4 regions of the Streptomyces sp. NPDC093795 genome follow, and region 4 is predicted to be linked to each of the others. Evidence: riboswitches for the same ligand, from Rfam matches in the RefSeq annotation. Region 4 holds a riboswitch; each other region holds the start of a gene.
The links. A riboswitch is a leader RNA that binds a small molecule or an ion and turns the genes downstream of it on or off. The one in region 4 is predicted to bind cyclic di-AMP.

Region 1: it holds a riboswitch for cyclic di-AMP, as region 4 does, so the genes downstream of both, ACIRB7_RS28080 (M23 family metallopeptidase) here and ACIRB7_RS31130 (M23 family metallopeptidase) in region 4, are expected to answer to the same signal.
Region 2: it holds a riboswitch for cyclic di-AMP, as region 4 does, so the genes downstream of both, ACIRB7_RS23620 (transglycosylase family protein) here and ACIRB7_RS31130 (M23 family metallopeptidase) in region 4, are expected to answer to the same signal.
Region 3: it holds a riboswitch for cyclic di-AMP, as region 4 does, so the genes downstream of both, ACIRB7_RS09555 (C40 family peptidase) here and ACIRB7_RS31130 (M23 family metallopeptidase) in region 4, are expected to answer to the same signal.

Annotation. Positions count from the first base shown of each region.
Region 1 covers NZ_JBIWIO010000012.1:17,086-24,768, reverse strand. The annotation lists gene ACIRB7_RS28100 (rhodanese-like domain-containing protein) at 5-499, shown strand; tRNA gene ACIRB7_RS28095 (tRNA-Met) at 596-669, shown strand; gene ACIRB7_RS28090 (MerR family transcriptional regulator) at 786-1,526, shown strand; gene ACIRB7_RS28085 (PP2C family protein-serine/threonine phosphatase) at 1,671-2,882, shown strand; cyclic di-AMP (ydaO/yuaA leader) riboswitch at 3,084-3,230, shown strand; gene ACIRB7_RS28080 (M23 family metallopeptidase) at 3,242-4,411, shown strand; gene ACIRB7_RS28075 (PrsW family intramembrane metalloprotease) at 4,436-5,767, opposite strand; gene trmB (tRNA (guanosine(46)-N7)-methyltransferase TrmB) at 5,832-6,602, opposite strand; gene lhgO (L-2-hydroxyglutarate oxidase) at 6,657-7,683, opposite strand, start outside.
Region 2 covers NZ_JBIWIO010000009.1:56,837-64,519, reverse strand. The annotation lists gene ACIRB7_RS23640 (nucleoside triphosphate pyrophosphohydrolase) at 1-3, shown strand, start outside; gene ACIRB7_RS23635 (globin domain-containing protein) at 20-1,252, opposite strand; gene ACIRB7_RS23630 (cytochrome P450) at 1,350-2,645, shown strand; gene ACIRB7_RS23625 (transglycosylase family protein) at 2,739-3,893, shown strand; cyclic di-AMP (ydaO/yuaA leader) riboswitch at 4,152-4,325, shown strand; gene ACIRB7_RS23620 (transglycosylase family protein) at 4,329-5,060, shown strand; gene eno (phosphopyruvate hydratase) at 5,422-6,702, shown strand; gene ACIRB7_RS23610 (septum formation initiator family protein) at 6,793-7,263, shown strand; gene ACIRB7_RS23605 (DUF501 domain-containing protein) at 7,295-7,683, shown strand, end outside.
Region 3 covers NZ_JBIWIO010000003.1:155,570-163,252, forward strand. The annotation lists gene ACIRB7_RS09525 (VOC family protein) at 51-395, opposite strand; gene bioD (dethiobiotin synthase) at 413-1,174, opposite strand; gene ACIRB7_RS09535 (adenosylmethionine--8-amino-7-oxononanoate transaminase) at 1,220-2,440, opposite strand; gene bioB (biotin synthase BioB) at 2,506-3,774, opposite strand; gene ACIRB7_RS09545 (8-amino-7-oxononanoate synthase) at 3,918-5,105, shown strand; gene ACIRB7_RS09550 (ATP-binding protein) at 5,268-5,705, shown strand; gene ACIRB7_RS09555 (C40 family peptidase) at 5,721-6,197, opposite strand; cyclic di-AMP (ydaO/yuaA leader) riboswitch at 6,200-6,331, opposite strand; gene ACIRB7_RS09560 (hypothetical protein) at 6,722-7,027, opposite strand; gene ACIRB7_RS09565 (ATP-dependent Clp protease proteolytic subunit) at 7,035-7,658, opposite strand.
Region 4 covers NZ_JBIWIO010000014.1:114,958-122,640, reverse strand. The annotation lists gene ACIRB7_RS31155 (alkaline phosphatase family protein) at 1-219, opposite strand, end outside; gene ACIRB7_RS31150 (DUF5998 family protein) at 219-815, opposite strand; gene ACIRB7_RS31145 (GNAT family N-acetyltransferase) at 856-3,888, opposite strand; gene ACIRB7_RS31140 (HPr family phosphocarrier protein) at 4,106-4,387, shown strand; gene ACIRB7_RS31135 (GntR family transcriptional regulator) at 4,543-5,226, opposite strand; gene ACIRB7_RS31130 (M23 family metallopeptidase) at 5,411-6,181, opposite strand; cyclic di-AMP (ydaO/yuaA leader) riboswitch at 6,194-6,359, opposite strand; gene ACIRB7_RS31125 (M16 family metallopeptidase) at 6,607-7,683, opposite strand, start outside.

The DNA of each region.
Region 1 (7,683 bases), on a different contig from region 4:
CACCATGACGACGACAACGACGCAGGTCAACCCCGTTCTCCGCACGCCGCCGGCCTCCCCTGCCGCCGCTGCCGCGTACTTCTCCGCGAGCCTCGCCTTCCACGCCGACGTCTCCGATGTGGCCTCCGCGCTCGCCACGGCGGCCGCCGAGGGCACCGACCCGGGCTTCGTGGTGATCGACTCGCGGTCGACCGCCTCCTGGGACCAGGGGCACGTCCCCGGCGCGCTCCACCTGCCGACCGCGCTCATCGCCGAGCAGGCCGACCAGCTGCTCGACCGGTCCGTGCCGGTCGTCACGTACTGCTGGGGCCCCGGCTGCAACGGCGCCACGCGCGCGGCGCTGGCCCTTGCCGAGCTGGGCTTCCAGGTGAAGGAGATGCTCGGCGGCTTCGAGTACTGGGTGCGGGAGGGCTTCGCGTACGAGACCTGGGAAGGCCCCGCGGAGAAGGCCGCGGACCCGCTGACGGCACCGGTCGACGCCGACGACTGCGGCTGCTGACCGGCTGCTGAACGCCGCCGATCTGCTGCTGATCGGTTGCTGACGTAAACCGATTTCGTGATTGCCCCGCCCGTAGCGTAGAGTCAGGTTTACCGACGCGGGGTGGAGCAGCTCGGTAGCTCGCTGGGCTCATAACCCAGAGGTCGCAGGTTCAAATCCTGTCCCCGCTACTCAGTAGCAACGAAGGCCCGGATCCAGTCACTGGATCCGGGCCTTCGTCGTGTGCCCGTTTCCCGGCACTTCTCCGCTTGACCTTGACGCGACGTCAAGATTTAGCGTTCTCGGTATGGAGTGGTCGATCCAAGAGATCGCCAAGAAGGCCGGCACCACCAGCCGCACCCTCCGGCACTACGGAGAGCGCGGACTGCTGGAGCCCAGCCGGATCGGCGCGAACGGTTACCGGTACTACGACCAGGCGGCGCTCGTGCGTCTGCAGCGGATCCTGCTGCTGCGCGAGCTGGGGCTCTCGCTGCCCGCCATCGCCGAGGTCCTCGCGGGGCAGCGGGACACGTCCGCCGCCCTCCGCACCCATCTCGCCCTCCTGGAGCAGGAGCGCGAGCGCATCGGACGCCAGATCGCGTCGGTGCGGACCACTCTCCACAAGACCGAGAACGGAGACGAACTCATGGCCGACGAAGTGTTCGACGGTTTCGACCACACGGTGTACGAGGAGGAGGTCACCGAGCGCTGGGGCCGCGACGCGTACGAGCAGGGTGACCGCTGGTGGCGTTCGCTCGACGCCGCGCAGAGGAAGGCGTTCATGGACGAGCAGTCCGGCATCGCCCGCGACTTCGCCCGGGCGCTCGGGGACGGCCTCGCCGCCGACAGCGACGAGGTGCAGGCGATCGCGCGGCGCCAGGTCGCGTGGCTGTCGCACACGACGACCCCGAGCAAGGAGTACGTGATCGGTCTCGGCCGGATGTACGTCGACGACCCGCGCTTCACCGCGAACTACGACAAGCACGGTGAGGGGACCGCGGTCCTCGTCCGGGACGCGATGGAGGTCTACGCGGAGCGGAACCTCTGACGGCCGCCTCCGCGCAGGTCCGCGCCGGGCTCCGCCCCGTACGCCAGTCGGACCCGTGGAAGTCGCCGCACGGCGGGGCGGCGGCCACCCTGGAAGGGCGCGGTACCGACCGCGGCCGGGTACGGACCGGGCAGGAGAGCACAGGTGGGGCACCCCCTAGGAGCGGGCGGCGGTGGGCGGCGGGGCGGCGAGGGCCGTCGCCCGTACGGGCGTGCCCGGCGGTTCATCCGCGCGCTGCCGCCGCTGGTCATCGCCGGCGGGGTCGTGTTCGACCTACTGACACCGCCCGCGTACACCGCCGCGCCGCTCTTCTCCGCCGCCCCGCTGATCGCCGCGCCCTTCTTCTCCACCCTCACGACGCTCCTGACGGGGATCGCCGCCGTCCTCGCCTCCGTCGGGCTGCACCTCTACAACGGCACCGCCGACGAGGTCCCGACCCTGACCGAGACCCTGACCGTCGTCACCGTCTCCGCGCTCGCCCTTCTCGTCAGCCGGGTCGTGCGCAGGAGCGGGGAACGGCTCGCCTCTGCGCGGGTCATCGCGGAGACCGCGCAGAAGGCCGTGCTGCCGACGCCGGCCGAGCGGATCGGCGGACTGCAGTGCGCGGCCCGTTACGAGGCGGCGCAGGCGGACGCGTTCATCGGCGGCGACCTGTTCGCCGTCCAGGACACCCCCTACGGGGTACGGCTCGTGGTCGGGGACGTCCGGGGTAAGGGGATGGAGGCGGTCGAGGCCGTGGCCGTCGTCATCGGGGCCTTCCGGGAGGCGGCCGAGCAGGAGCGGAGCCTGGAGGGCGTGGCGCAGCGCCTGGAACGGGCGCTGGCCCGCGAGGGCACCCGCAGGGACGGGCTCGACGCCTTCGAGGGGTTCACCACCGCGGTCCTGGCCGAGATCCCGCGCGGCGACGGGAGCGGCACCTTCGACGGTTTCGTACGGGTCGTCAACCGCGGGCATCCGCCGCCGCTGATGCTGTACGCGGACGGGCGCCTGGACACGCTGGAGCCGACCGAACCGGCGCTGCCGCTCGGCATGGGTGATCTGGCGGTGTGGCCGGACCGGGCCGAGGGGCGGCCGTACCCGCCGGGCGCGACGCTGCTCTTCTACACCGACGGCCTCTCGGAGGCCCGGAACGCGGCGGGAGTCTTCTACGACCCGGGCGCGCGCCTCGCCGGGCGGATCTTCCCGGGGCCCGAGGAACTGCTGGACGCGCTGGTGGACGACGTACGGCTGCACACGGGCGGCGGGGCGACGGACGACATGGCGCTGCTCGCGCTGAGCCGTCCGGCGACGGGGCAGCCGGAGCGGCGCCGCACGATGCCGGTGGTGCCGCCGGGCGGCCCCGGTCACCGGCCGTAGTCGAGAGGTGTCGCTGCGATAACAATTGACATAACGTCAGATCGCGGGGGTTTGGGCGGCGCCTGCTGAAGGGCGGTCAACTCGGACCATTCCCTACCAATTCAATGAATGATCAAGAGGAACGGCTTGGAATCGGGACCCTCCGTCTATTAACGTTCGATAACGCAGCGCGGTCGTCCCAGCCGCCGCAAGAGGCGGCACCGTGCGCACGCGCCGAATCCTGAAAAGGAACCGGGGAACCACCAATTGGGGTGAATCGGGCCCTTCGCACCTGTGCGACCGTGCCCGTAGGAGACCTTCCTGCTCCGAACCCGTCAGCTAACCCGGTAGGCGAGAAGGAAGGAAAGGAGCGCCCCTTCGTGGCGTCCAACACCCCTGCCCCCGAGGCTCCCTTCGACGCCTTCGGTGGTGGTGCGGGTCCCGCCGCGCCGGGCACCGAGTGGAACCCCACCGAGGATTCCCTCCGCGCCCAGAGCCGCTCCGGCGGCCGGCACCGGGTCGTCAAGCAGCGTTCCAACTTCGCCCGTTCCTCCACCGTCCTCGGTGTCGGTGTCATCGCGGCCGTCGGCGCGGGCGGCCTCGCCACCGCGCAGGAGAAGCCTCCGGTGGCCATCTCCTTGCCGGACCTCCCGGACCTAAACCTGCCCGACGCCCACGACCTCCCCGGCGTCGGCGCCCTCCTCCCGGACGCGGACGACGCGGGTACGGGCTCGGCCTCGGGCGCCGGCGACGACATGGCGGCCGCCGGCGCGGCCCGCTCCAACCCGAACCCGCTCACCGCCGCCACGTACACCACCCTCGACAACGAGCAGGCCGGGAAGACCGAGCAGGCGGGGACGGCCGAGCAGGCCACGAGGACGGCGGCCGGCACCGCCGACGCGGGCGAGGCCCTGCGCGCCCGCATCCTCCAGCAGGCCGAGCAGCAGCAGGCGTCCGCGGACGCCGCGGAGAAGGCCGCGGCGGAGAAGGCGGCCGCCGAGAAGGCGGCGGCGGAGGCCGCGGCCAAGGCCGAGGCCGCGGAGAAGGCGGCCGCCGAGGCGAAGGCGAAGGCCGAGGCGGAGGCCAAGGCCAAGGCGGAGGAGGAAGCACGGGCGAAGGCCGAGGCCGAGCGCCTCGCGCAGCTCGCCGCGAGCTACTCGATGCCGCTCTCCTCGTACTCCGTCAGCGCCACCTACATGCAGTCCGGCTCGATGTGGTCCTCCGGTCACCACACGGGCCTCGACTTCGCCGCCCCCACCGGCACCCCGCTCAAGGCGGTCCACGGCGCCACCGTGAAGTCGGCGGGCTGGTCCGGCTCGTACGGCTACCGGATCGTCCTGGAGCTGGAGGACGGCACCGAGGTCTGGTACTGCCACCTATCGTCCATGACGGTCGGCGTCGGCCAGACCGTGGGCACCGGCGAGACGATCGGCCGCGTCGGCGCCACCGGCAACGTCACGGGCGCCCACCTCCACATGGAGGTGCACACGCCCGGCGGCACCGGCATCGACCCGGCGGAGTGGCTCCGCTCGAAGGGCCTGACGGTCTGAGGCCCGAGAGCCGAGAACTTCGGCTCAGCTCCGGTACGGGTTGTAGCCGTCGTAGTCCAGGTACTGCGGCGGCGACCAGGCCCGGCCCGTGGCCCTGGCCGCGTAGGTGAGCGCGGGCGAGGCGACCTCGCGGCGCTGCCACAGGTGGTGGAGCAGCTCCTGCTCGCGGGCCGGGAAGTCGGGTCCTGCCGTGCCGCGCCGGGCCCGGTCCCTGAGGAACGCCAGGGTCGTCGCGAAGGACTCGTACTCGCCCACCGCCCGCGCGGCCGGCGGGCCGTACGTCCGGGCCGCGAACGAACGGGCCAGCTGACGGGCCCGCATCGAGGAGAGCGCCAGCGGCTCGGCGGGGGAGAGCCAGCCGGCCGCCGCGTACGCCGGGAGCTCCCCGGATATCGTGCGCAGCTCCCGCTGCCGGCTCCACACCGCGAGCCAGGTCAGCAGGCCGAAGGCCGGGACCATGAGCGCCCCGTACACCGCGAAGAAGGCCCAGGGCCCGCCGAAGGTGGCCGAGCCGTTCCAGGCGGCGTGCAGGCCCATCGCGAGCAGCAGCCCCGCGAGCGGCAGCAGCACCTTCCGGAGGCGTTTCCCGCGCGGGGCGAGCGCGGCGAAGCCGAAGCCGATGCCGGTGAGCACGGTGAACAGCGGATGCGCGAACGGAGACATCACGACCCGTACGAAGAAGGTCGCGGCGGTCACCGAACCGAGCCCTGAGGTGCCGAACTCCTGGTCCTCGCCGAAGGCGTTGCCGAGGTAGAGGATGTTCTCGGTGAAGGCGAAGCCGGTCGCGGTGAAACCCGCGATGACGACTCCGTCGACGAGGCCGCCGAAGTTCCTTCTGCGGAAGAGGAACAGCAGCAGGATCGCGGCCGCCTTCGCGCTCTCCTCCACCACCGGCGCGACCACCGTGGCGCCGAGCGTGTCCGCCGAGTCCGGGTCCGCGGTGGCCGTCGCGATCCAGCGGACCGCGAAGGTGTTCGCGAGGATCGCGACGAGCGCGGCGGCGAAGGCGCCCCAGGCGAAGGCGAAGAGCAGGTTCTTCCACGGGCCTGGCTCGACCCGGTCGAGCCAGCGGAAGGCGGCCATGAGCAGCGGTACGGGAAGCAGGGCGAGGCCGAGGCCGACGAGGAAGCCCTCGGTGCCGGTCTGCTCGCGGACCAGCGCCAGGATGAACAGGGCGCAGATCGCGAGCACGGTGATGACGGCGATGGCCCGGACCAGCTTGCTGCGCCAGAAGGCCCGGCGTGGCCGGTACCGCCACTGGGACCGGTCGGCGGCGGCGGGGAAGGCCGGCTCCTCGGTGTCCCGGTGGGGGACGGGAGCGGTCTCCGGCTGGTCGGAGGGGGCGGGGTTCGACACGTGTGCGACCCTAACGACCCCCACCGACACCGGGCGACGCAGTTACCCGGTTACCCGCTCGGGGTCACTTCCGGCGGAAGAGCAGATCGTGCACGACATGGCCCTTGTCCAGGCCCTGACCCTCGAAGCGGGTGAGGGGCCGGAAGTCGGGGCGGGGCGCGTAACCGCCGTCGGCCAGGGTGTTCTCGAAGTCCGGATGCGCGGAGAGCACCTCCAGCATCTGCTCGGCGTACTCCTCCCAGTCCGTCGCGCAGTGCAGTACGGCTCCGGGCTTCATCCGGGTCGCGAGGAGGTCGAGGAACTCGGGCTGGATGAGCCGCCGCTTGTGGTGGCGCGCCTTGGGCCACGGGTCGGGGAAGTAGACCCGGCAGCCGTCGAGGGCGTCCGTGGCGAGCATCTCGCGGAGCAGGATGATCGCGTCGCCGTTGGCGACCCGGACGTTCGTCAGGCCGTTGCGGTCGGCGAGGCCGAGCAGATTGCCCTGGCCCGGGGTGTGCACGTCGACGGCGAGGATGCCGGTGCCGGGGTCGGCGGCGGCCATCTGCGCGGTCGCCTCGCCCATGCCGAAGCCGATCTCCAGGACGACCGGGAGCCCGTCGAACATCGCGCCGAGGTCGAGGACCCGCTTGCCGTCGATGTCGAGGCCCCAGTCGGGCCACCGCTTCAGCATGGCCTCGGCCTGGCCGGTGGTGACGCGGCTGCGGCGGGGCTGGAAGCTGCGGATGCGGCGCTCGTGATGCGACCCCGCGGGGTCGGGCAGGGGCCCCTCGCCGGGGGCGAACCGCTGGCTGCCGCGCGGGGTGGGGTACGGGCTCTTCTCAGTCTGCTCAGACACAATGCCCCCAATTCTACGGCGCCCGGCCTCCCACCAGGCCCGGCGTGGGGCCGGTCACAGGAAGGCCAGCGCCCGGCCCGCCACCTCCCGGCCGATCGGCAGCGACGCCGTCGCCGCCGGCGAAGGCGCGTTCAGGACGTGGACCGTCCGGGCCGCCTCCCGGATCAGGAAGTCGTCGACCAGCGTCCCGTCCCGCAGCACCGCCTGCGCCCGCACCCCCGCCGAAGACCGCCGCAGGTCGGACTCCCGCACCACGGGCAGCAGTCGCCGCACCGCCTCCGTGAACGCCCGCTTCGACAGCGACCGGTGCAGCTCCCCCGCCCCGTACCGCCAGTGCGCCCGGGCGATCGACCACGAGCCGGGCCACGCCAGGGTGGCGCCCAGTTCGCGCGGGCGGACGACGGACCAGCCGTACCCCTCCCGCGCCAGCGCCGGAACCGCGTTCGGCCCGATGTGGACGCCACCGTCGATGCCCCGGGTCAGGTGCACCCCGAGGAAGGGGAACGCCGGGTCCGGCACCGGATAGACCAGGCCCCGCACCAGCGAGGGGTCCGCCAGCTCGTAGTACTCCCCCCGGAAGGGGACGATCCGCATGCCCGGGTCGTCGCCCGCGAGCCGCGCGATCCGGTCGCAGTGCAGCCCCGCGCAGTTCACCAGGACCCGCGCCCGCACCACCCGCCCGTCCGCCGTCCGCACGGCGACCCCCCACGGCCGCCGGTCGATCACGGTGACCTCGGCCCCGTACAGGATCCGTGCGCCGGAGGCCTCGGCGAGCCGCTCCGACACCGCCCCGTAGTCGCAGATGCCGGTCGTGCCGACGTGGATCGCGGCCAGGCCCCGCACCCGCGGCTCGTACTCGCTGATCTGCGCCGGTCCCAGCTCCCGGACCGGAATGCCGTTCTCCCTGCCGCGCTGCACGAGCGCGTGCAGCCGGGGCAGCTCCTCGCGCGCGGTGGCGACGACGAGCTTGCCCGTCACCTCGTACGGAATGTCCCACTCCGCGCAGAACTTGACCATCTCGGCCGCGCCCTCGACCGCGAACCGGGCCTTGAGCGAGCCCGGCCGGTAGTAGATCCCGCTG
Region 2 (7,683 bases), on a different contig from region 4:
TGAGGCACCGCACCGGCTTCTAGGGCGTGTCCGGCCCTGATCCGCCGGGCACGCCCCAGGCCCGCGGCGCGCGGGACTCCGGGTCGTGCCAGAGCGGTGGGGGTGGGCCCAGGAGGCGTTCGGCCGCGCTGCTCGGGCGGACGGTGAAGCCGCCCACGGGCGCCACGGTGTCGTGGTGGACGCGGGCCGGGTCGGTGCCGAGCTCCACGAGCGCCTCGGCGACCTCCGTGAGGAAGCCGGGCGGCCCCGCGAGGTAGACGTCGTGCGCGGCCCAGTGGACGCAGGCCCGCAGCGACTGGAGGAGCCGCTCGGTCGCCTGGGCCTTGGGATGCCCGGGCGCCGAGGTGATGTAGGTGACGCTGAGATGGGGGAGCCGCCCCCTCAGCCGCTCGGCGTCCCACCGTCCGTACAGGTACTCCTTCGCGCGCGCCACGACGAACAGCCGGCCCGTCAGCTCCGGCTCGGCCTCCGCCGCCTCCGCGAGCAGCGCCCGCACCGGGGCCCAGCCCGTACCCGCGCATATATAGGTACGGAGTCCGCCCGGCTCCGTCCGCGCGGTGAGGCCGCCGCCGGGCGCGCTGAGCCGCAGGGTCTCGCCCGGACCCGTCTCCTCGACGAGCGCCGTGCTCATGGCGCCGCCCGGGATCCGGCTCACATGCAGCTCCACCGTGCCGTCCGGCCGGGGCGCGTCCGCGAGGGAGTAGGTGCGCCAGACACGCGGGACGCGCAGCGAGCTGACGCTGACGTACTGGCCGGGGAGGTACGGCAGGGGCTGCCGGGGCCGCAGCGTGAGGACGGCCAGGTCCTCGCCGTACCGCTGGTGCCGGACGACGTCCGCGTCCCACCAGGCCGGCTCCCCGGCCCCGGCCGCCTCGTCGGCGCCCGCCAGCATCAGACCGGCGACACGGCCGTACGCCTCGGCCCAGGCCTTCTCGGCCTCCAGGGTCCAGGCGGATCCGGCGGCGTGCGCGAACGCGGCGAGCAGGCTCGTCCCGACGGCGGCGTAGAGCGGGGGAGAGGCGAGGAACTTGCGGTGGTCGCGGCCGAGCCGGCCCAGGTACTCCGGGAGACCCGGCTCGTCGATGTGGGACACCACGTGCGTGAGCGCGGCGAAGAGCCGGTCCCGCTGGGGCCGCATGTCCGCGGGGAACAGCTCGCGCAGGCCGGGGTTGTTCCAGAAAAGATGCGAGTAGAAGAAGGTGACGGCGTGTTCGGCCCGTCTCTCGACGACCGCGAACGTGCTTCTGAGCATCTGAGGATCCACCGCACGAATCTAGGGCACGGCCCCCCTTCTTGATCACATGATCTCCACACACCTCACCGCCGGGGTCGCCCTGTACCGTCGGGGGGTGAGCACCACCCCCGGCCCCGCCCCCGCCCGTCCGTCTGCCGCGCCGCCCGCCCCCGAGCTCTTCACCTGGGAGTTCGCGAGCGATCCGTACCCCTCGTACGCCTGGCTGCGGGAGCACGCGCCCGTGCACCGGACGACGCTGCCCAGCGGGGTCGACGCCTGGCTCGTGACGCGGTACGCGGACGCCCGGCAGGCCCTCGCCGACCAGCGGCTCTCCAAGAACCCGGTGCACCACGCGGAGCCGGGGAAGACGGGGATCCCCGGCGAGCGCAGCGCGGGCCTCATGACGCATCTGCTCAACATCGACCCGCCCGACCACACCCGGCTGCGGCGGCTCGTGTCGAAGGCGTTCACCCCGCGCCGCGTCGCCGAGTTCGCCCCGCGCGTGCAGGAGCTGACGGACCGGCTCATCGACTCCTTCGCGGAGAAGGGGAGCGCGGACCTCATCCACGAGTTCGCGTTCCCGATGCCCATCTACGCGATCTGCGACCTGCTCGGCGTGCCCCGCGAGGACCAGGACGACTTCCGGGACTGGGCCGGGATGATGATCCGGCACGGCGGCGGGCCCCGCGGCGGGGTCGCCCGGTCGGTGAAGAAGATCCGCGGCTATCTCGCGGAGCTGATCCACCGCAAGCGCCAGGACCTCGGCGACGACCTGATCTCCGGCCTCATCCGCGCGAGCGACCACGGCGACCACCTCACCGAGGCCGAAGCCACCGCCATGTGTTTCGTGCTGCTCTTCGCCGGCTTCGAGACGACCATCAACCTCATCGGCAACGGCGTCTACGCGCTCCTGCGGGACCCGGAGCGGCGGGAGCGGCTCCAGGCCTCGGTCGCGGCGGGCGAGACCGCGCTCCTGGAGACCGCGGTGGAGGAGCTGTTGCGGTACGACGGGCCGGTGGAGATGGCGACCTGGCGGTACGCGACGAGGGCGCTGACCATCGGCGGGCAGGCGATCCCGGCCGGCGACCCGGTGCTCGTCGTGCTCGCCGCGGCGAACCGGGACCCGGAGCGGTTCACTGCGCCGGACACGCTGGACCTCACCCGGCGCGACAACCAGCACCTCGGGTACGGCCACGGCATCCACTACTGCCTCGGCGCGCCGCTCGCCCGGCTGGAGGGACAGACGGCGCTCGCGACCCTCCTGACGCGTCTTCCGGACCTGCGACTCGCCGCCGACCCGGCCGAACTGCGGTGGCGCGGAGGGCTCATCATGCGGGGATTGCGCACGCTTCCGGTGGAGTTCTCCCCGTCCGTACCGCTCCGCCACAGTGACGGCGTGTCAGAAATGTGATCTTCGCGTGATCGTGCGGCCATCGACTTGTGACGAGCGTTCGAATACCGCTACGTTCACCGCACTCTCAGCCGTCACGCGAAAGGCGCTCCTATGCGTTCCGGGAACGGACGACACCGTCGCCCCCGTCAGGCCCCCGCCATCGTCGTCGCCGCCGGTGTGACCGGATCCGCGATGGCGCTGCCGCTGCTCGCCGCCGGATCCGCCTCCGCGGCCGACGCCGCCACCTGGGACCGCGTCGCCGAGTGCGAGTCCGGCGGTCAGTGGAGCGCCAACTTCGGCAACGGCATGTACGGCGGGCTCCAGTTCACCCAGGACAGCTGGGAGCGGAACGGCGGCCTGGCGTACGCGCCCAGCGCCGACCTGGCCAGCCGGGCCCAGCAGATCGCGGTGGCCGAGAAGGCCCTCGCGAAGGGCTCCGTCGAGTGGGCCACCTGCGCGCCGATCGCCGGTCTGACGAACGACGGCACGGCCACCGGTGTGGACCCCGGCCCGACCTCCGTCCCGAAGACCCCCACGGGCCCGGTCGTCGAGTCGAACCGTACGGCGGGGCTGCCCGGGGCCTCCACGGGGACCCCGGAGACCACGAAGGGGGCGACGGGCACGGTCACGCCGACCGCTCCCGTCACGCCGGCCCCGCCCACCGGGCCCGTCTCGCCGACGGCCCCGGTCTCGCCGACCGCTCCGGTGAGCCCCACCGCACCGACCGGCTCGACCACCCCGACCGCCCCGAGCGGCTCGACCGACCCGGCCGCGCCGGTCGTCCCGGTCAACCCGGTCGTCCCGGTCACCCCGGTCACGCCCGGCACCCCTGACGCCTCCGTCACGCCCGGTACGCCTGGTTCGTCCGTAACGCCCGGCACTCCGGAAGGTGACGCGTCGTCGGCCACGCCCGGCACCGGCAAGCACCGGGGCGATGCCGCACCGGAGGAAACCGGCAAGGTGGACACTTCACCTGAATCGGGTAGACATGCTTCATCCGAGAACAAGCTGACCGAAAGCCCTCTCGCCACGACGCCGGTTGACGCGGCGAAGGATTCGGGCGCAACGGACAGTCAGGACACTTCGGGCGCGTACACCGTGCGGCCGGGCGACAGCCTGTCCGACATCGCGCAGGCGAACGAACTCCCCGGAGGCTGGACCGCCCTCTACGACGCCAACCGGCGCACGGTGGGCATCGATCCGGATCTCATCCTCCCTGGTCAGAGCCTCGATCTGACGGACGGTCCGGTTTCGACGGCCAAGTGATTCGGGCGGGAATGTCCGGTTCTGGGCAAGTGAGACATGAGTCTCTTCACCCCAACTGGCGTGTCCCGTCCGTAACCTTTGCCCCCGTCACCTCTCACCTGCACAAACACCACCTTCCGGAAGCCAAGTAGGGGCGATATTTCCGCAATACGCCTCTTTGAACTTCCGGTGGGTCTGTGTCTACGGTCGTCACCGCTCGCCACCGCGGGCCCCGTCGACCGAAACGCCGAATCCTGCCGTCGGCCGATGGGAACAGTCGTCGCGTAAGCGCCGAAGGCAGGAGTGGGGGACCCAAGGTAAGTGCCGGTCCCGGCCGTTGAGAAAGACGGCCGATGATCGGCTTGGGGTGAAGCCGCGTGCTAGGACACGCGGCCGGGCAACTTTCCGGCCCGAACCCGACAGCTCACCTCACAGGCGTCGGTGAGGAGAATCTCCATGCTGTTTTCCGGCAAGGGCAAACACCGCCGTCCCTCCAAGGCCACCCAGGTCGCCACGCTCGTCGGCGTCACCGGTGTCGCCGTCGCGGCCCCGCTGCTGACCGCGGGCACCGCCTCGGCCGCCACGGCCTCCGAGTGGGACCGCGTCGCCCAGTGCGAGTCCGGCGGCAACTGGTCCATCAACACGGGCAACGGCTACTACGGCGGCCTCCAGTTCTCGGCCTCCACCTGGGCCGCGTACGGCGGCACCGCCTACGCCTCGACCGCCAACCAGGCGTCGAAGTCCCAGCAGATCGCCGTCGCCGAGAAGGTCCTCGCGGGCCAGGGCAAGGGCGCCTGGCCGAGCTGTGGCGTGGGCCTCTCCGGAGCCTCCTACGACGGCGGCTCCGCCGAGTCCGCCCCGCAGCAGGAGGAGCGGAAGGCCGAGCAGCCGACCACCCGCAGCGAGCAGCGCCAGGCCCCGAAGAAGGCCACGCAGCAGGCCCCGCAGGAGCAGGCCCCGCAGCGCGAGGCCGCGCCGCAGGCCGCCAAGAAGACCGTCACCACCCCGACCGGCAAGAAGGTCGAGAAGGGTGACGGCGAGTACAAGGTCGTCTCCGGCGACACCCTCAGCACCATCGCCCAGGCGCACGGCGTCAAGGGCGGCTGGGCCCAGCTCTTCGAGCTGAACGACGAGATCGTCGACGACGCCGACCTCATCTACCCGGGCCAGCAGCTTCACCTGAAGTGAGCCCGGCGGTCCGCGTGAGTCCGGCGGCTCACGCGGCCCCACGACCCTCCCGCGGTGACCACCCCGGTCCGGCGCGCCCGTCCCCCGTGCGCGCCCGACCGGGGTTCCGTCCGTTCCGGGCCGCTCCTTGTGTCCGGGCACACCCGTCGAGGGACGACTGAGGAACGACCTGACGGTTACCGTCCAGTAGATCTGATGTCCTTCGTCCCGAAACGCATGCCCTTGGGTCCTTTTTCGTCCCAGGGGGCGGGCGCCCGGCTGGCCGGAGCCCCCGCGCCGGTTAGGCTCTTGTCGCAAGGCCGAGCGACCCCTGCACCGACCTTGCGTCACATCCAGCGTCACATCCCAGAAGGAGATGCTCGTGCCGTCCATCGACGTCGTCGTAGCCCGGGAAATCCTGGACTCCCGAGGCAACCCCACGGTCGAGGTCGAGGTCGGCCTCGACGACGGCAGCACCGGCCGTGCTGCTGTTCCGTCCGGCGCCTCCACCGGTGCTTTCGAGGCCATCGAGCTTCGCGACGGTGACCCCAACCGCTACATGGGCAAGGGTGTCGAGAAGGCCGTCCTCGCCGTCATCGAGCAGATCGGCCCGGAGCTCGTCGGCTACGACGCCACCGAGCAGCGCCTGATCGACCAGGCCATGTTCGACCTGGACGCCACCGAGAACAAGGGCTCGCTCGGCGCGAACGCCATCCTCGGCGTCTCGCTCGCCGTGGCCCACGCCGCCTCCGAGGCCTCGGACCTCCCGCTCTTCCGCTACCTCGGCGGCCCGAACGCGCACCTGCTGCCCGTTCCGATGATGAACATCCTCAACGGTGGGTCGCACGCCGACTCCAACGTGGACATCCAGGAGTTCATGATCGCCCCGATCGGCGCGGAGTCCTTCTCCGAGGCCCTTCGCTGGGGTGCGGAGATCTACCACACGCTCAAGGGCGTGCTGAAGCGCAAGGGCCTCTCCACCGGCCTCGGCGACGAGGGCGGCTTCGCCCCGAACCTGGAGTCGAACCGCGCCGCCCTCGACCTCATCATCGAGGCCATCAAGGAGGCCGGCTACACCCCGGGCACCGACGTCGCGCTCGCGCTCGACGTGGCCGCGTCCGAGTTCTACAAGGACGGCTCGTACGAGTTCGAGGGCAAGTCCCGCTCGGCCGCCGAGATGACCGAGTACTACGAGGAGCTCGTCTCCGCGTACCCGCTGGTCTCCATCGAGGACCCGCTGTACGAGGACGACTGGGACGGCTGGAACACCATCACCTCGCGCATCGGTGACAAGGTGCAGATCGTCGGCGACGACCTGTTCGTCACCAACCCCGAGCGCCTGGCCCGTGGCATCGAGGAGGGCTCCGCGAACGCCCTCCTGGTCAAGGTCAACCAGATCGGCTCGCTGACCGAGACCCTCGACGCCGTCGAGCTCGCCCAGCGCAACGGCTTCAAGTGCATGATGTCCCACCGCTCCGGCGAGACCGAGGACGTCACCATCGCCGACCTCGCGGTCGCCGTGAACTGCGGCCAGATCAAGACCGGCGCCCCGGCCCGCTCGGACCGCGTCGCCAAGTACAACCAGCTGCTGCGCATCGAGGAGATCCTCGACGACGCCGCGGTCTACGCCGGCCGCAGCGCCTTCCCGCGCTTCAAGGGCTGAGCTTCTTCCTGAAGCCGCTTCCGTACGTCCCCGTACTCGGTCCCGTACCGTGTGCGGGGACGTCCGCGTGAACAGGGGAGGCGACACGACATGGCCGCGAAGGACCGGGACCGGTTCTCGACCGCGACCCGGATCAGGCTGCTCGGCGAGCAGACCGCCGCCCGTGTCTACCGCTCCCAGACCCGCCGCCAGGCCCGCCGCTCCCGGCTCACCGGCCGCGCGGCCTTCCTCGCCCTGGTCGTCTGCTCCCTCGTCGTGGCACTCGCCTACCCCATGCGGAGCTACGTCTCCCAGCAGGGCGAGATCGCCGAGCAGGAGCGCAGGGCCGCCGGGGCGGCCCGGCGGGTCGAGGAACTGAAGGACGAGAAGGCCCGCCTCCAGGACCCGGCCTACGTCCGCCGCCTCGCCCGCGAGCACCTCCACTACGTGCTGCCCGGCGAGACCGGATTCACCGTGAACGATCCCGGCGCGGAGCAGCGGCCCCGCGCCGACCAGGGCGCGGCGGACCGCCCCTGGTACGACAACCTCTGGGACGGCGTCGACCACGCCGACCGTCCTTGAAGCCCGAAACGACCTGACGAGCAAGGCAGACATGGAAACGCCCCCTCCGCAGACCGAACGCACCGAGCCCACCGAGGCGGACATCGCCGCCTTCGAGCTCCAGCTCGGCCGGCCGCCCCGCGGCCTGCGCGCCATCGCGCACCGCTGCCCGTGCGGCAACCCGGACGTCGTCGAGACCGCGCCCCGGCTTCCCGACGGCACGCCGTTCCCGACCACGTACTACCTGACCTGCCCCCGGGCGGCCTCGGCCATCGGGACCCTGGAGGCCAACGGGGTCATGAAGGAGATGCAGGCCCGGCTCGCCACCGACCCGGAGCTCGCCGCCGCCTACCGGGCCGCGCACGAGGACTACATCGCCCGCCGTGACGCCATCGAGGTCCTGGAGGGCTTCCCGAGCGCCGGCGGCATGCCGGACCGGGT
Region 3 (7,683 bases), on a different contig from region 4:
AGCAGCATCACGCTCATCCGAACCACCTCAGCAGCGTCATCCGAACCACCTCAGCCCGACACGAAGCAGAACTCGTTGCCCTCCGGATCCCGCATCACCTGGAAGGCGCCGTACTCGTCCTTCACCAGGCCGCCGACCCGGGCCGCGCCCAGCGGCAGAGCCTCATCGGCGGCCCGCTCGACGTCCTCCGCCCGAAGGTCGAGATGGACCCGGTTCTTCACCGTCTTGCCCTCCGGCACCCGCTGGAAAGCGAGCCGGACGAATCCCGGCGGGTCCACATACGACCAGTCGTCGCCCCGGTCCACCGGATCACCACCGAGGAGCTCCGTCCAGAAGCGGACGAGGGCAGCCGGGTCGGCACAGTCGAACACGATCTCCTGCACGGAAGCACGCATGCCTCCAGCCTACGGAGTCACCGCCCCGAGGGCTGCTCATCGAACAAGGAGGCGTCCCCGAAGGCGGCGGCGAACCGCCCCCCGAACTCCTCCACGTCCCAGGTGCCCCCGAGCGCGGGGCCCAGCCAGCCGCCCGCCGCCGCCCGGAACTCCGCCGGGTCGAGCGACCCCGACCCCTCCGGTACGGCTCCGAGGAGCGGCGCGCCCGCCGCCTCCGGCAGGTCCGCCAGATTGCACCGCGCGGCCAGGTCCGGCGCGGCAGGCCAGCTGCCGACCACGACGCCCAGCTGTTCGATCCCGCGCGCCCGCAGCGCCTCCGCCGTCAGGGCCGTCGAGTTGAGCGTCCCCAGACCGGCCGGGGCCACCACCAGGACCGGCGCGCCGAGCAGCGCGGCCGCGTCCGCGAGCGTGCCGCCCTCCTCGTCGAAGCGCACGAGCAGTCCGCCCGCGCCCTCCACGAGGACCAGGTCGTGCTCGGCCGCCAGCTTCCGGGCGGCGTCGGCGACCTGACGGGGCCCCACGGGGGCGAGTCCGGCCCGCCGGGCCGCCGTGCCCGGAGCGAGCGGCTCCGGGAAGCGGCCCAGCTCGGCGGAGCCCACGGCGCCCGAGAGCCGGACGACCTCGTCCGCGTCGCCGCGCTCCTCCGGCCCGACACCCGTCTGCGCGGGCTTCAGGACGGCGACCGACCGGCCGGCGGCCGTGGCCACGGCGGCCACCGCCGCGGTCACGACCGTCTTGCCGATCTCCGTACCCGTGCCGCTGACGACGACGATTCCCACTGCTGCTCCCGTTCTGCCCTGCTGCCGTACTGTCGTTCTCGCCGTTCAGCCCGCTGCCGCCGCCGCGCGCACGGCGGCACAGATCCGGGCCAGGTCCTCGTCGCCCGTCACATACGGCGGCATCGTGTAGATCAGGTCCCGGAACGGGCGCAGCCACACGCCCTCCCGGACCGCCGCGCGCGTCGCCGCCGCCATGTCGACCGGGTGGTCGAGCTGGACGACGCCGATCGCACCGAGCACCCGTACCTCCCGCACCCCGGGGAGGTCGGCCGCGGGCGCGAGCCCCTCCCGCAGTCCGGCCTCGATCCGCTTGACCTCGACCTCCCAGTCCTGGGAGAGGAGCAGGTCGATCGAGGCCAGGGCCACCGCGGACGCCAGCGGGTTCCCCATGAACGTCGGGCCGTGCGCGAGCACCGGCACCTCGCCCCGCGAGATCCCGTCGGCGACCCGGCTCGTGCAGAGCGTCGCCGCCATCGACAGGTAGCCGCCGGTCAGCGCCTTGCCCAGACACATCACATCGGGGGAGATGCCCGCCTGGTCCGCGGCGAACAGCGTGCCAGTCCGCCCGAACCCGGTGGCGATCTCGTCGAGGACGAGCAGCACGTCGTGTTCGTCGCAGGCCTCACGGAGCACCCGCAGATACGCCGGGTCGTGGAAGCGCATACCGCCCGCGCCCTGCACCACCGGCTCCACGATCACCGCGGCCAGTTCGTGCGCGTGCGTCGCGATCTCGGTACGCAGCAGCTCGGCGTACGACTCCTCGTAGGCGGCCGGAGGGGCGTCCACGAACACCTGCCGCTGGAGCACCCCCGTCCACAGCTCGTGCATCCCGCCCTCGGGGTCGCACACGGACATCGGCTGCCAGGTGTCCCCGTGGTAGCCGCCGCGCCAGGTGAGCAGCCGCTGCTTCTCCGGGCGGCCGAGGGAGCGCCAGTACTGGAGGCACATCTTGACCGCGACCTCGACGGACACGGACCCCGAGTCGCTGAGGAAGACGTGCCGCAGCGGTCCGGGCGTGATCTCGACGAGCCGGGCGGCGAGCCGCACGGCCGGCTCGTGGGTGAGCCCGCCGAACATGACGTGGCTCATCCGCTCCAGCTGGCCGCGCACTGCCTCGTTGAGCACGGGGTGGTTGTAGCCGTGGATCGCCGACCACCAGGACGACATGCCGTCGACCAACTCGGCCTGGCCCTCGGCGGGTTCGGCGAGCCGGAGGCGTACACCGGAGGCGGACTCCACGACCAGCGGGTCCGTGCGTCCCGGCATGGGGCCGTACGGATGCCAGACGTGCGCCCGGTCCAGGGTGAGGAGTTCGTCGTTGCGCACGGGCGTCACGCGTTCGGCGCGAGGTCCGTGCCGGCGCCCCGGCGCCGTACCGCCACCAGGTCGGTGCGGGCGTTGCCCGTGACCGTCTCCGCCTCCGCCGGAGCGGGCACCGCGTGACCGCCGCAGGGACCGCAGCCACCGCCGGCCTCCGCGTGCGAACCGCAGCCCGCGCCCTCGGCCGACGCGGACGAACCGCAACCCGCCGACGCGGCGGAGCCACAGCCGCCGCCCGCCGCACCGGCAGCCGCACCGGCCGCCGCGAGCGCGTCCGCACGGTGCTGGGGCAGCGTGGTCGTGCCCGCGCCCTCCACCTCGAAGCCCGCGTCCGCGATCATGTCCAGGTCGGCCTGGCCGGCCTGGCCCTCGCTCGTCAGGTAGTCGCCGAGGAAGATCGAGTTCGCGATGTTCAGGGCCAGCGGCTGCATCGAACGCAGGTGCACCTCACGGCCGCCCGCGATCCGGACCTCGACGTCGGGGCAGACGAACCGCACCATCGCGAGGATCCGCAGGCAGCGCTGCGGGGTGAGGTTCCACTCCTTGGCGAGCGGGGTGCCCTCGAAGGGGATGAGGAAGTTGACCGGCACCGAGTCCGAGTCCAGCTCGCGCAGCGCGTACACGACGTCGACGAGGTCCTCGTCCGTCTCGCCCATGCCCGCGATCAGACCCGAGCAGGCCGAGAGACCGGCGGCGTGCGCCTTCTGCACGGTGTCCACGCGGTCCGCGTAGGTGTGCGTCTTGGTGATTCCCCCGTACGTCGCCTCGGACGTGTTCAGGTTGTGGTTGTACGCGTCGGCGCCGGCGTCCTTCAGCCGTTCCGCCTGCCCGTCCGAGAGCAGACCGAGGCAGGCGCACACCTCGACGCCCTCGTTCTGCTCCTTGATGGCCTCGATCGTCCTGCCGACGCGCTCCACGTCACGGTCCGTCGGACCGCGGCCGCTCGCCACCAGACACACCCGCTTGGCTCCGCCCGCGACACCCGCCGCGGCGGCCTGGGAGGCCTCGTCCGGCTTCAGCCAGGTGTACTTCAGGATCTCGGCCTTGGAGCCGAGCCGCTGGGAGCAGTACGAGCAGTCCTCGGGGCACAGCCCCGACTTCAGGTTCACCAGGTAGTTGAGCTTCACCCGGCGCCCGAACCACTGACGGCGCACCTTGCCGGCCGCCGCCACCACATCGAGCAGTTCGTCGTCGGAGGTCGCCAGGACGGCGAGCGCTTCTTCACGGGTCGGCAGCTCGCGCCGCAGCCCCTTCTCCACCAGCGTGTTCAGCAGGTCCATAACCGCTGATCCTTACCTACCGCCCACCCCGGGGCCAAGGAGGAACCGAACAAACGCCCCCGATAGAGGTGTGTGGATGACCACATCCCGACCTCGGCACCCTCCGGTTAGGGTCTGTGCGCTGCCTACAAAAGGATCGCCGCATGTCACAGGCCGACGACGCACGGGCCGCGGGCCCGCGCCGTACCGCGTTCGACTGGACCGACGGCGAGGCGCGCCGCCGGGCGGAGGCCGGTCTCGTCCGGGTGCTGCGGCCCCGGCCGGCCGAGTCGGAGCTGCTGGACCTGGCGAGCAACGACTACCTCGGGCTCACCCGCCGCGCGGAGGTCACCGAGGTGGCGGCCGAGGCAGCGAGGCGCTGGGGCGCGGGCTCCACCGGCTCCCGGCTCGTCACCGGCACCACCCGACTGCACACCCGCCTGGAGCGCGAACTCGCCGAGTTCTGCGGTTTCGAGGCGGCTCTCGTCTTCTCCTCCGGCTACACCGCCAACCTCGCCGCCCTGACGGCGCTCGGCGGCCGGGACTCGCTGATCGTCTCCGACGCGTCCAACCACGCCTCGATCGTCGACGGCTGCCGTCTCGCGCGCGCGGAGACGGCCGTCGTCCCGCACACCGACCCCGAGGCCGTCGCCAAGACCCTGGACGCGCACCCGGGGCGGCGGGCCCTGGTCGTCAGCGACTCCGTCTTCTCCGTCGACGGAGACAAGGCTCCGCTGCCGCAGCTCGCCTCGGCCTGCCGCGCGCACGGCGCCGGGCTCGTGGTGGACGACGCCCACGGCTTCGGCGTCCTCGGCGAAGGGGGCCGGGGCGCCCTCCACGAAGCCGGGCTCGCGGGCGACGAGGACGTCGTGGCCACGCTCACCCTCTCCAAGTCCCTCGGCAGCCAGGGCGGCGCCGTCCTCGGCCCGGCCCGGGTGATCGAGCACCTGGTGAACGCGGCCCGCACCTTCATCTTCGACACCGGCCTCGCCCCGGCCGCCGCGGGCGGTGCGCTGGCGAGCCTCCGGCTGCTGGCGGCCGAGCCGGGCCTCGCCGGGCGGGCCCGTACCGTCGCCACCACGCTGTACGGGCTGCTCACCGAGGCGGGCCTCACGGCGGCCCGGCCCGACGCGGCCGTCGTGTCGGTGCGCGCCCCCTCCCCGGAGGCGGCGCTGCGCTGGGCGGCGGACTGCCGCGAGCAGGGCCTCGCGGTCGGCTGCTTCCGGCCCCCGTCCGTGCCCGACGGCATCTCGCGGCTGCGTCTCACGGCGCGCGCCGATCTGACGGACGCGCAGATCGAGCGCGCCGTGGAGACGATCCTGAGGACCGCGCCCGCCGCCCGGCAGGGGTGAACGTCGGCCCAAGGGGGTTCCCGAGGACCATAGTTCACCGCTTCGGGCGACAGATGGGGACATATCTTGGTGGAACGCCGCCCGGCGCGGCACGATCGGTGGCACTCTGACGCGAAGCGCGATCCGGGGCAGCGGCCCCGGCGGGAAAGGGACAGCGTCGCCATGGCAGATCACCAGGAAGCATCTCTCACGCTGCCGAGCGACCCCGCCTCGGTCCCCACGGCCCGGCGGTACGTCGCGGACGTCCTCACCGACTGGGGTCTCGACGGCGCCGCGGACATCGCGGACTCGATCCGTCTGATCGTCTCCGAACTGGCCTCCAACGCCGTCCTGCACACCCTCGGCCAGTCACCCACCTTCACGGTGGAGGTCCGCCTGGAGCGCGAGGAGCGGCTCCACATCGGCGTCACCGACAGCCACCCCCGCCGGCCCCGCCGCCTCCCGGCGGCGGTTCAGCAGGACAACGGCCGGGGCATGGTCATCATCCGTGTCCTGGCGGCGGAGGCGGGCGGCCGTCTCTCGGTCACTCCGACCGAGGACGGCGGCAAGACGGTCTGGATCACGATCCCGTGGACCGTGGCCCCCCTGGCGAGCTGCTAACGCCTGTCCGCCGGGTCACCGGACGCGGCCGTAGTAGACCTTCGACGACCAGATCTTGTCGAGCTTCACCCAGGACCCCGACTTGGGCGAGTGCCAGATCTTGCCGCTGCCGGCGTAGATGCCCACGTGGTACACCCTCCCGCCGGAGTGGAAGAAGACCAGGTCCCCCTTCTGCCGGGTGGAGGCGGAGATGTGCTGGGTCTTGTTGTACTGCTGCTGCGCGGTACGGGGCAGCGGCTTGCCCGCCTTCTTGTACGCGTAGAGCGTCAGACCGGAGCAGTCGAACCGGGAGGGCCCGGCGCTCCCGTACCCGTACGGGGCTCCCTTCTTGGACGCGGCGACGCTCAGTGCCTTGTTCGCGTGCGTGGTGGCTGCCTGGGCCTCCGATGCCGCACCTGGTGCGAGCAGCGTGCCGCCGACGGCGGCGAGGGTGAGAGCCGAGACGGCTCCGGCCCGGGACAGCAGGGACGGGACGTGCATCTGCGCAGTCATGCGCAACCCTTCGTCAGCCGCCTGCGAAGGATGACCTGTCGGGTTCGGGCTGGCGAAGATGCCCGGCCGCGGTCGCGGCTTCACCCCAAGGGACGGCCCCGCTGCCGAAACAGCGCGTACGCCCCGTAAAAATCGGGTCCTCCACTCCTGCCGATCCACTCCTGTCGACCAGACGTCCGGGACAGCGGCAGGACTCGGCGTCCGCCCGGACCGCCCCGCCGCGGCGGCGGGGGCTTGTCGTCGACAGGGATCTTGACCCACACCCAGGGTGAAATCCGAGCTGAAACAGCGATATGTGAGGCTCCTCACGACTGATCCGTTCGGGTGGACAGGACGCTTTCGTGATCTTCGGAGGTTTGGCCAACGAGCCCCGCACCAGGGGTGGAACGCCCCATTCCGCCAGATGTGTACACGTGGTGCGCAAGTCACCCGAGCCATTAATCGACTCGTCGACTACGCCGAACGAGGGAGTGTTTCTGCGGCAGATGTCGGCCGTACGGACCTCGACACGACACGACGAAATGTCAACTCGCGCGTGGTCCCGGGACGGTGACCCGACCGGTCCTGCGCTCCCCGTCCAACACGCGCAGAGCACGCGCCAATGTGTCCGCGTGCACCTCGCTCTCACCCCGTACATGCATCAGCGTCAGAGCTTCGCGCAGCGCCTCGGCCCGCCCCACCAGGGCCTGTGCCGCCCGTAGAGCTCCATAGGTATGCGTACCCCTGGATGGATTGATCTTCCCCAGGAGGTCGACGACTTCGAGGTACACGTCGACGAGTTCGCCCTCGGCCCGGGTCAGGGCGGGCAGCGGCGGCAGCTCGGGGACCACGGCCGGCTCACCGCGCCGCGCCGCCGGCGGCCGCGCGCCGGCTGGTGATCACATGATCCACCAGGCCGTACGCGACCGCCGCGGGCGCGTCCAGGACGGTCAGACGGTCCAGGTCGGCGTCGATCCGCTCCCGGGGCTGCCCCGTGTGCTCGGCGAACGCCCCGGCCACCAGGGCGCGCAGCCGGAGCAGTTCGCGCGCGTGGAGGTCGAGGTCGCTCGGCTGCCCCTGCATCGGCTCGTCCAGGGCGGGCTGACGGAGCGTGACCCGGGCGCCGGGGAGCATCAGCCGCTTGCCCGCCGTGCCGGCGGCGAGCAGGAGCGCGGCGGTGGAGGCGGCCTGGCCCAGGCAGGTGGTCTCCACGTCGCAGTGGAGCGAGCGCATCGTGTCGTAGACCGCGGTCGTCGCGGTGGTGGAGCCGCCGGGGGAGTTGATGTAGAGCGAGATGTCCTGGCCCGGCGCCGCGTGGTCCAGATAGAGGAGCTGGGCGATGACGTCGTTGGCCGAGGTCTCGTCGATCGGTGTCCCGAGGAAGACGATCCGGGAGGCGAGGAGCCGGGAGTAGGGGTCGAGGGTCCGGGTTCCGTAGCTGGTCCGCTCCGTGAACTCGGGCAGTACGTGGCGAGCGTGCATGACGGGCACCTCCATCTGTAAAAAA
Region 4 (7,683 bases):
CTCCCAGCCGAGCCCGTCGATCAGGAAGAGGCAGTTCCGGTCGGCCGGGGCCAGCTCCGCGATCCGGGACGTGAAACCGGGCACGCCCTGGCCGGCGACGAGCGTCGGCAGCAGGTCGGCGAGGGAGCCGGAGGCGTACTCGGGGACCGGCGCGGTCTCCGGGGCGAGCGGAACCGGATCGTCGGGCCAGCCGTGGTTCGCTACCGCGGGCTGCACCATCAGCGGGCGGGGGCGGCGGTGGCCGCGATGGCTTCGGAGAGGGCCTGGGCGAAGACGAGGGTCTGCCGGACGGTGTCCGGGCCGTCCCCGGCCTCGCTGACACGCAGGCTGAGGTCGTCGGCGGTGGCGTTGCCGGTGTAGCCGTGGTCGGCGTCGCAGTTGGAGTCGCCGCAGGCGGCGGGCTCCAGGTCGATCCGGGAGACGGCACCCCAGCCGATGGTGAGGACCACCTCGCGGGGCAGCGTGCCCGGCGTGTACGACTCCGGGTTGGCCACCACGCGGCTGACGACGACGGACGAGATCCGGTCGAGCTTCACGGACTCGGTGGACGTCGTGGCGTACGGGGTCGGGGAGCTGGTGTCGGCGGCCTGCTCGTCGGTGTGGCTGACGATGAAGCGGTGCGGCGTCAGGACGAGGACGGTGACATGGCGCCGGACCTCGTTCGCGTCGAAGGTGGTCTCCTGGTGCACCACGTACGACGCGACGGCCTCGCCGCCGACAGCGGCCTCCACCGCCTCGGCCACGAGGGCCGGGTAGTAGCCGCTGCGCTCGATCGCCGCGCGCAGCCCCTGGGTCGTCGTACCGGTCTTCGCCATGGACTCCATCCTACGGGGCGGTGGGGGCCCCTCAGGCCGTTCAGTAACTCGGGAGGCTGCGCGGCCCGAGGTCGGTGCGGGGTGCCGGCGGGGCCAGCCGGACGGTGGCGCCGAGGACGGAAAGGCCGCGCGGTGCCACGACCACCGGCTCCAGGGAGACGGCGACCACCTCGGGATGGTCGTCGACGAGCCGGGAGACCCGGAGGAGGACTTCTTCGAGGGCCGGGGTGTCGACGGGGGCGGAGCCGCGCCAGCCGAAGAGCAGCGGGGCGGTACGGAGGGAACGGACGAGTTCGGCGACGTCCCGGTCCGTGGCCGGAACCAGTCGGTGGGCGGTGTCGCCGAGCAGCTCGGACGCGGCGCCGGAGAGGCCGAAGGAGAGGACGGCGCCGACGGCCGGGTCGATGGCGGACCGTACGACCGTGTCGACACCCCGGGGCACCATGGCCTGCACGACCGGCTGGAGCTCCTCGGGCTTGCCGAGGACCTCGGTCAGCTCGGCGTACGCCGTGCGCAGCTGTTCCTCGGACGCCAGGTCGAGCCGTACGCCGCCGAGGTCGGGGCGGTGGCGGAGGTGTGGCGCGGTCGTCTTGAGGGCGACCGGGTAGCCGAGCCGGCCGGCGGCCGCGACGGCGGCGTCGGGCGTCGGCGCGGGCAGGGTCGGCAGTACGGCGATCCCGTACCGCGCGAGCAGCTCCCCGGCCTGCTCGGTGTCGAGGGTCACCCCCCGGGGGTCGGCCTCCTCGCCGCTGCCGAGCACCCGCTCGACGAGCGCCGCGGCCCCGGCCTCGTCGATGTCCTCGTACTCGGGCACCCGCCCGGGATCGGCCGCCTGCCGCCGCCACTGCCCGTACCGCACGGCTTCGGCCAGCGCCCGCACGGCCCGCTCGGCGGCGGGGTAGGCGGGGATGGTGGGGGTGGTGGCCCGGGGTACGGCGCCCGTGGTGCTGACCGTGTCGGCTGTGCCCGCGGTGCTGACCGTGTCGGCTGTGCCCGCGGGTGCCTGCGCCGTGGCGGGCCGGGGATCGGCCGGGGCCGCGGGGCTGCTCTGGGCCTCCGTTCCCGTGGGCCGGAGACCGGTCACCGACCCCGTACCGCCGCCCCCTCCCTTCCCCTGCGCCGCCGGTCGCGTGCTCGTCGCGATCGCGAGGGCCTCCGCGAGGCCGCCCATCTCGACGTGGACGACGACGACCGGCTTGGTCGGGGCCGGGGCCGAGGCGACGGCCTCGCGGAGGCTGGCGGCGAGGACCTCCCCGTCGCCGAACTCGGTGGCGCCGTTCTCGCCGACCCAGGGGATCGCGTTCACGACGACCGCGTCGGAGGTCTCGTCCGCGAGCGCCGCGGCCAGCGCGTCCCGGAAGTCCGCCGGCTCCGCCGCCGTCGTCAGGTCGAGCGGCCGCAGCGGGCGCAGCCCCTCCGTCAGGCAGGCGTCGTACGTGAGGAGGCCGAGGGACTCGGAGTTGCCGAGGATCGCGACCCGGGGCCCGGCAGGCAGCGGCTGGGCGGCCAGGAGCAGTCCCGCGTCCACGAGTTCGGTGACCGTGTCGACGCGGATGACCCCGGCCTGGCGGAGCAGGGCCGAGACCGTGGCGTGCGGGATGCGGGTGACGGGCACCCGGTGGCCGGGCGGGGCGCTGCCGCTGTGCCGGGCACCCTTGACGACGACGACCGGCTTGACGGCGGCGGTGCGGCGGGCCAGCCGGGTGAACTTCCGGGGGTTGCCGATCGACTCCAGGTAGAGGAGGACGACGTCGGTCCCGGGGTCGTCGTACCAGTGCTGGAGGAAGTCGTTGCCGGAGACGTCGGCGCGGTTGCCCGCCGAGATGAAGGAAGACAGGCCCGCGCCACGCCGGTGCAGTCCGGCGAGGAGGGCGATGCCGATCGCGCCGGACTGGGTGAAGAGTCCGATGCGCCCGGCGGCCGGCATCTGCGGTGCGAGGGAGGCGTTGAGCCGGACGTCGGCGGTGTTGATGATCCCGAAGGCGTTGGGGCCGATGATCCGCATCCCGTACGAGCGGGCCTGACGGACGAGCTGGCGCTGCCGCTCGCGCCCTTCCGCCCCGCTCTCCGCGTACCCGGCGGAGAGGACGACGAGGCCCCGTACGCCGTGCTCGCCGCAGTCCGCGACGGCCTCCGGCACCCGTTCGGCGGGGACGGCGACGATCGCGAGGTCAACGGTCTGCCCGATGGCGCCGACGGAGGGGTACGCGGGGACGCCGTCGAACTCCGCGGCCGCGCCCTCACCCCCGGCGCCCCCGGCGAGCGCGGCGAGCGCGGCGTTGACCGCGTACACGCGTCCGGTGAAGCCGGCCCCGAGGAGGTTACGGAGGACCGTGCGGCCGACGCCTCCGGCGGCGCGCCCGGCTCCGACGACGGCGACCGACCGGGGGGTCAGGAGGCGCTGCACGGAGCGCGCCTCGGCCCGCTGCTCCCGTGCGCGCTGGACGGCGAGGGAGCGGTCGGTGGGTTCGAGGTCGAGGTGGAGCCGTACGGACCCGTCCTCGAAGCTGCGCTTCTGGGTGTAGCCCGCGTCCGTGAAGACCTTGATCATCTTGGTGTTGGCGGGCAGGACCTCGGCGGCGAAGCGCCGGATGTCCCGCTCCCGCGCGACCGCCGCGATGTGTTCGAGGAGGGCGGAGGCGACTCCGCGTCCCTGGTGGGCGTCCTGGACGAGGAAGGCGACCTCGGCCTCGTCGGCCGGCGCGGAGGCCGGCAGTCCGCGCTCGTTGATGCGGTCGTAGCGGACGGTGGCGATGAACTCGCCGCCCACCGTCGCCGCGAGCCCGACCCGGTCCACGAAGTCGTGGTGGGTGAAGCGGTGGACGTCCTTGGCGGAGAGCCGGGGGTAGGGGGCGAAGAAGCGGTAGTACTTCGACTCGTCCGAGACCTGCTCGTAGAAGCTGACGAGGCGGTCGGCGTCGTCGGCGGTGATGGGCCTGATGCGCGCGGTGCCGCCGTCGCGGAGCACGACGTCCGCTTCCCAGTGGTCGGGGTAGTCGTGGTCCGGTGGTTCCGGACGCGCCGGTCGTGCCGGGTGTTCCGCCGCTTCCGACTGTTCCGACGCGCTCTGCATGGGGTCAGCCTACGGCCGCGACACGGCGGTGGCACGGGTCGCGCGGTGGGTGTACGCCGTGCATGGTGGGGTCACTCCGTGCAAGGTGGTGAGCACGCCGTGGGCGGCGGGGGCGGGCCGAGAGGCGGTCCGGTCCCGGGCCGAAGGTCGGCGTGAGCACGGAGCATCCCGTGAGAGACTGGTCTAGACAACCGCTTAAGACTTGAAGGGCAACACCATGGCTGAGCGCCGCGTCAACGTCGGCTGGGCCGAGGGCCTGCACGCCCGCCCCGCGTCCATCTTCGTCCGTGCCGCCACGGCTTCCGGCGTTCCGGTGACGATCGCCAAGTCCGACGGCACCCCGGTGAACGCCGCCTCCATGCTCGCGGTGCTCGGCCTGGGCGCGCAGGGCGGCGAGGAGATCGTCCTCGCTTCGGAGGCCGACGGCGCCGAGGCCGCTCTGGACCGTCTGGCGAAGCTGGTCGCCGAGGGTCTCGACGAGCTCCCCGAGACCGTCTGACCCGGGTCGACCTCTCCCGTACGACGAAAGGCCGTGGCCGCCGGAATTCCGGCGGCCACGGCCTTTCGCATTTCCACCGACCCGGATTCGGCCCGCTTTTGGGCAGCACGGAACGCGGGCCACGGAATTGCTATTCTTTGTATACGGTGTGCGCGTTAATTCCGGACGCTCGCCGTGTTGACGACATGTTGCGAAACCCTCACGTGCCCGCGCTCCGGCCTTTTGAGCCGGTGCAGCGGCTGCGAGCGCTCCGCGTGCAGCGCGGTCAGCGCCCGCGCGCGCTCGGCGTCACCGCGCGCCACGGCGTCCACGATCGCGCCGTGTTCGGCCCAGGCCTCCACCGGCTGAGCGGGCTGCTCGACCGCGTACATCCAGGCGATCTTGTGGCGCAGCTGGGTCAGCAGCGCTGTCAGGGCCGGGCTGCCCGAGGCCTGCGCCAGCGTCTCGTGGAACCAGCCCCCGAGCGAGCGCAGGTCCTCGCCCTGGCCCCGTCTCGCCCGCTCCTGCCCCAGTCTGACCAGGCCCCGCAGCACCTTGAGGTGGGCCTCGGTGCGCCGCTGGGCGGCACGCGCGGCGCCCAGCGGTTCGAGCAGCGCCCTCATGTCGAGCAGGTCGGCCGCCTCCTGCTCGGTGGGCTCGGCGACGTGCGCGCCCGCGTGGCGGCGGGTGACGACGAAGCCCTCGGACTCCAGGGTGCGCAGGGCCTCGCGGACCGGGACGCGGGAGACGCCGTACCGGCGGGCGAGCTGTTCCTCGGTCAGCCGGCTGCCCCGCTCGAAGACGCCGGAGACGATGTCGTCCCGGATCGCCGTGCATACCGAGTGCGCGGGAATGCGCATGTCCGACCTCCGCCTTGGTCTGCGCGAGACAATTCTGCGACGCCTGTTCTGCGCCCGATCTGCGACTCTATTGCAGCGCGCCGGAATTTCCGATGCCTCAGCGAAATATGGAAGCCTTTTTGACCGACGAAAAGCCCCGGCTCAGCACGAGCCGGGGCTTTTGCGACGTTGAGGTGGGCGTGCGTCAGACGCTGACGCCGCGCGCGCGGAGGTAGGCGAGCGGGTTGATGTCGGAGCCGTACTCGGAGCTCGTGCGCGCCTCGAAGTGGAGGTGCGGGCCGGTCGAGTTGCCGGTCGAGCCGGAGATGCCTATCTGCTCGCCCGGTTCGACGCTCTGGCCGACGTACACGCCGATGGAGGAGAGGTGGCCGTACTGGGTGTACGTGCCGTCGTTCATCCGGATGACGATGTTGTTGCCGTACGCGCCGCCCCAGCCGGCCTCGACGACGGTGCCGGAGCCGACGGAGACGACACTGCTGCCGTAGCCGGCGTGGAAGTCGACGCCGGAGTGGCTGCCGGAGGACCAGAGCGAGCCGCCGGTCTGGTAGCCGGTGGAGACGTACGAGCCGGCGACGGGGAGCTGGAAGGAGTTCAGGCGGCGGCGCTCGGCCTCACGGGCGGCGCGCTCCTCCGCCTCGCGGATCTCCTTGGCGCGGGCCTCCGCCTTGCGCTTCGCCTCGGCCTCGGCCTTCGCCTTGGCGGCGGCCTCGAAGGCCTCCTGCTCCTGGGCGGCGGCCTGGGCGTTGATCCGGTCCACGAGGGAGTCCTCGGTGATCACCTTGGTGAGGCCGGTGTCCTCGACGGAGCGGTTGTCCGCGTCGGCGGCGAGCGCCGGGGAAGCGAGGGTTCCGATGACGCCGGTGGTGGCGAGGGTCGCGGCGCCGGCGAAGCCCACGCTGCGGCGCGCCATCCGGCTCGACCCACGATGCTTCCCGGTGGCACGGGTGAACGCCATGTAGTGGCTGATCCTTTCCTTCCTTCTCGCCTACCGGGTTAGCTGACGGGTTCGGAGCAGGAAGGTCTCCTACGAGCCCCTCCGTACGAGACGAAGGCGCCCGATTCACCCCAGGGACTACGTATGGGTCCCCGGCTCCCCAGGCTCGCGCCTGACGGGGACTCGGCGATGACTGTCCGGGTGCCGCGGGTGCGGCGGGTGCAACTGCCGAACAGACGCACCGACGCTATGCGGATCATCTTTCAATCACCAACCGGACTCGCCAGTTTGTAAGACATGCCACAGGGCAAACGATCACCCTTGCGCTTAATACGGACAAAGGGGAGGGCTCCGACGAAACATGCCGTCGGAGCCCTCCCCTTACCGGATCAGAGCCGGGTCAGACCGTGTCGGAGCCGGGCCGGGAGCCGGGCCGGGAGCCGGAATCAGCCGGTCACGACGGTGACTTCACCGATGCCGAGCGCGCGCACCGGGTCCGCGATCTGCGCCGCGTCGCCCACGAGCACGGTGACGAGCCGGTCCACCGGGAAGGCGCTGACCACGGCCGCGGTCGCCTCGACCGTGCCGGTCTCGGCGAGCCGCGCGTACAACTGGGCCTGGTAGTCGTCGGGGAGGTGCTGCTCGACCTGGTCGGCGAGCGTCCCGGCGACCGAGGCGGCCGTCTCGTACTTGAGCGGGGCGACCCCGACCAGGTTCTGCACGGCCGTCTCGCGCTCGGCGTCGGTGAGACCCTCGGCGGCCAGCGTCCGCAGCACCTTCCACAGGTCGTCGAGCGCCGGGCCGGTGTTGGGCGTGTCGACGGAACCGCTGATGGCGAGCATCGCGGCGCCGTTCCCCTGGCTGTCGGAGCGCAGTACCTGCCCGAAGGCACGCACCCCGTACGTGTAGCCCTTCTCCTCCCGCAGCACCCGGTCGAGTCGCGAGGTGAGGGTGCCGCCGAGGCAGTACGTGCCCAGGACCTGGGCCGACCAGACGCGGTCGTGCCGGTCGGGGCCGATCCGTCCGATCAGCAACTGGGTCTGGACGGCGCCGGGTCGGTCGACGATGACGACCCGTCCGGTGTCGTCGGCCGAGATCGGCGGCATCGGGAGCGGCTCGGCCGGCTCACCGGTCCAGGCGCCCAGGGTCTCGGCGAGGACCTTGTCCAGGTCGACGCCGGTCAGGTCGCCGACGACCACGGCGGTGGCCGTGGCGGGCCGGACGTACGCCTCGTAGAAGGCGCGGACCGCGGCCGCGTCGATCGCCTTGACGGTCTTCTCGGTGCCCTGGCGCGGCCGCGAGATCCGCGACTCGGCCGGGAAGAGCTCCTTGGAGAGCTGCTTGGCGGCGCGACGGGCCGGATTGGCCGTCTCGTGCGGGATCTCGTCGAGCCGGTTGCGCACCAGGCGCTCGATCTCGGTGTCGAGGAACGCCGGGGCGATCAGGGCCTCGGAGAGCAGCCCGAGCGCCTTGGGCAGCCGGGAGACGGGAACCTCCAGGGAGACCCGTACGCCCGGGTGGTC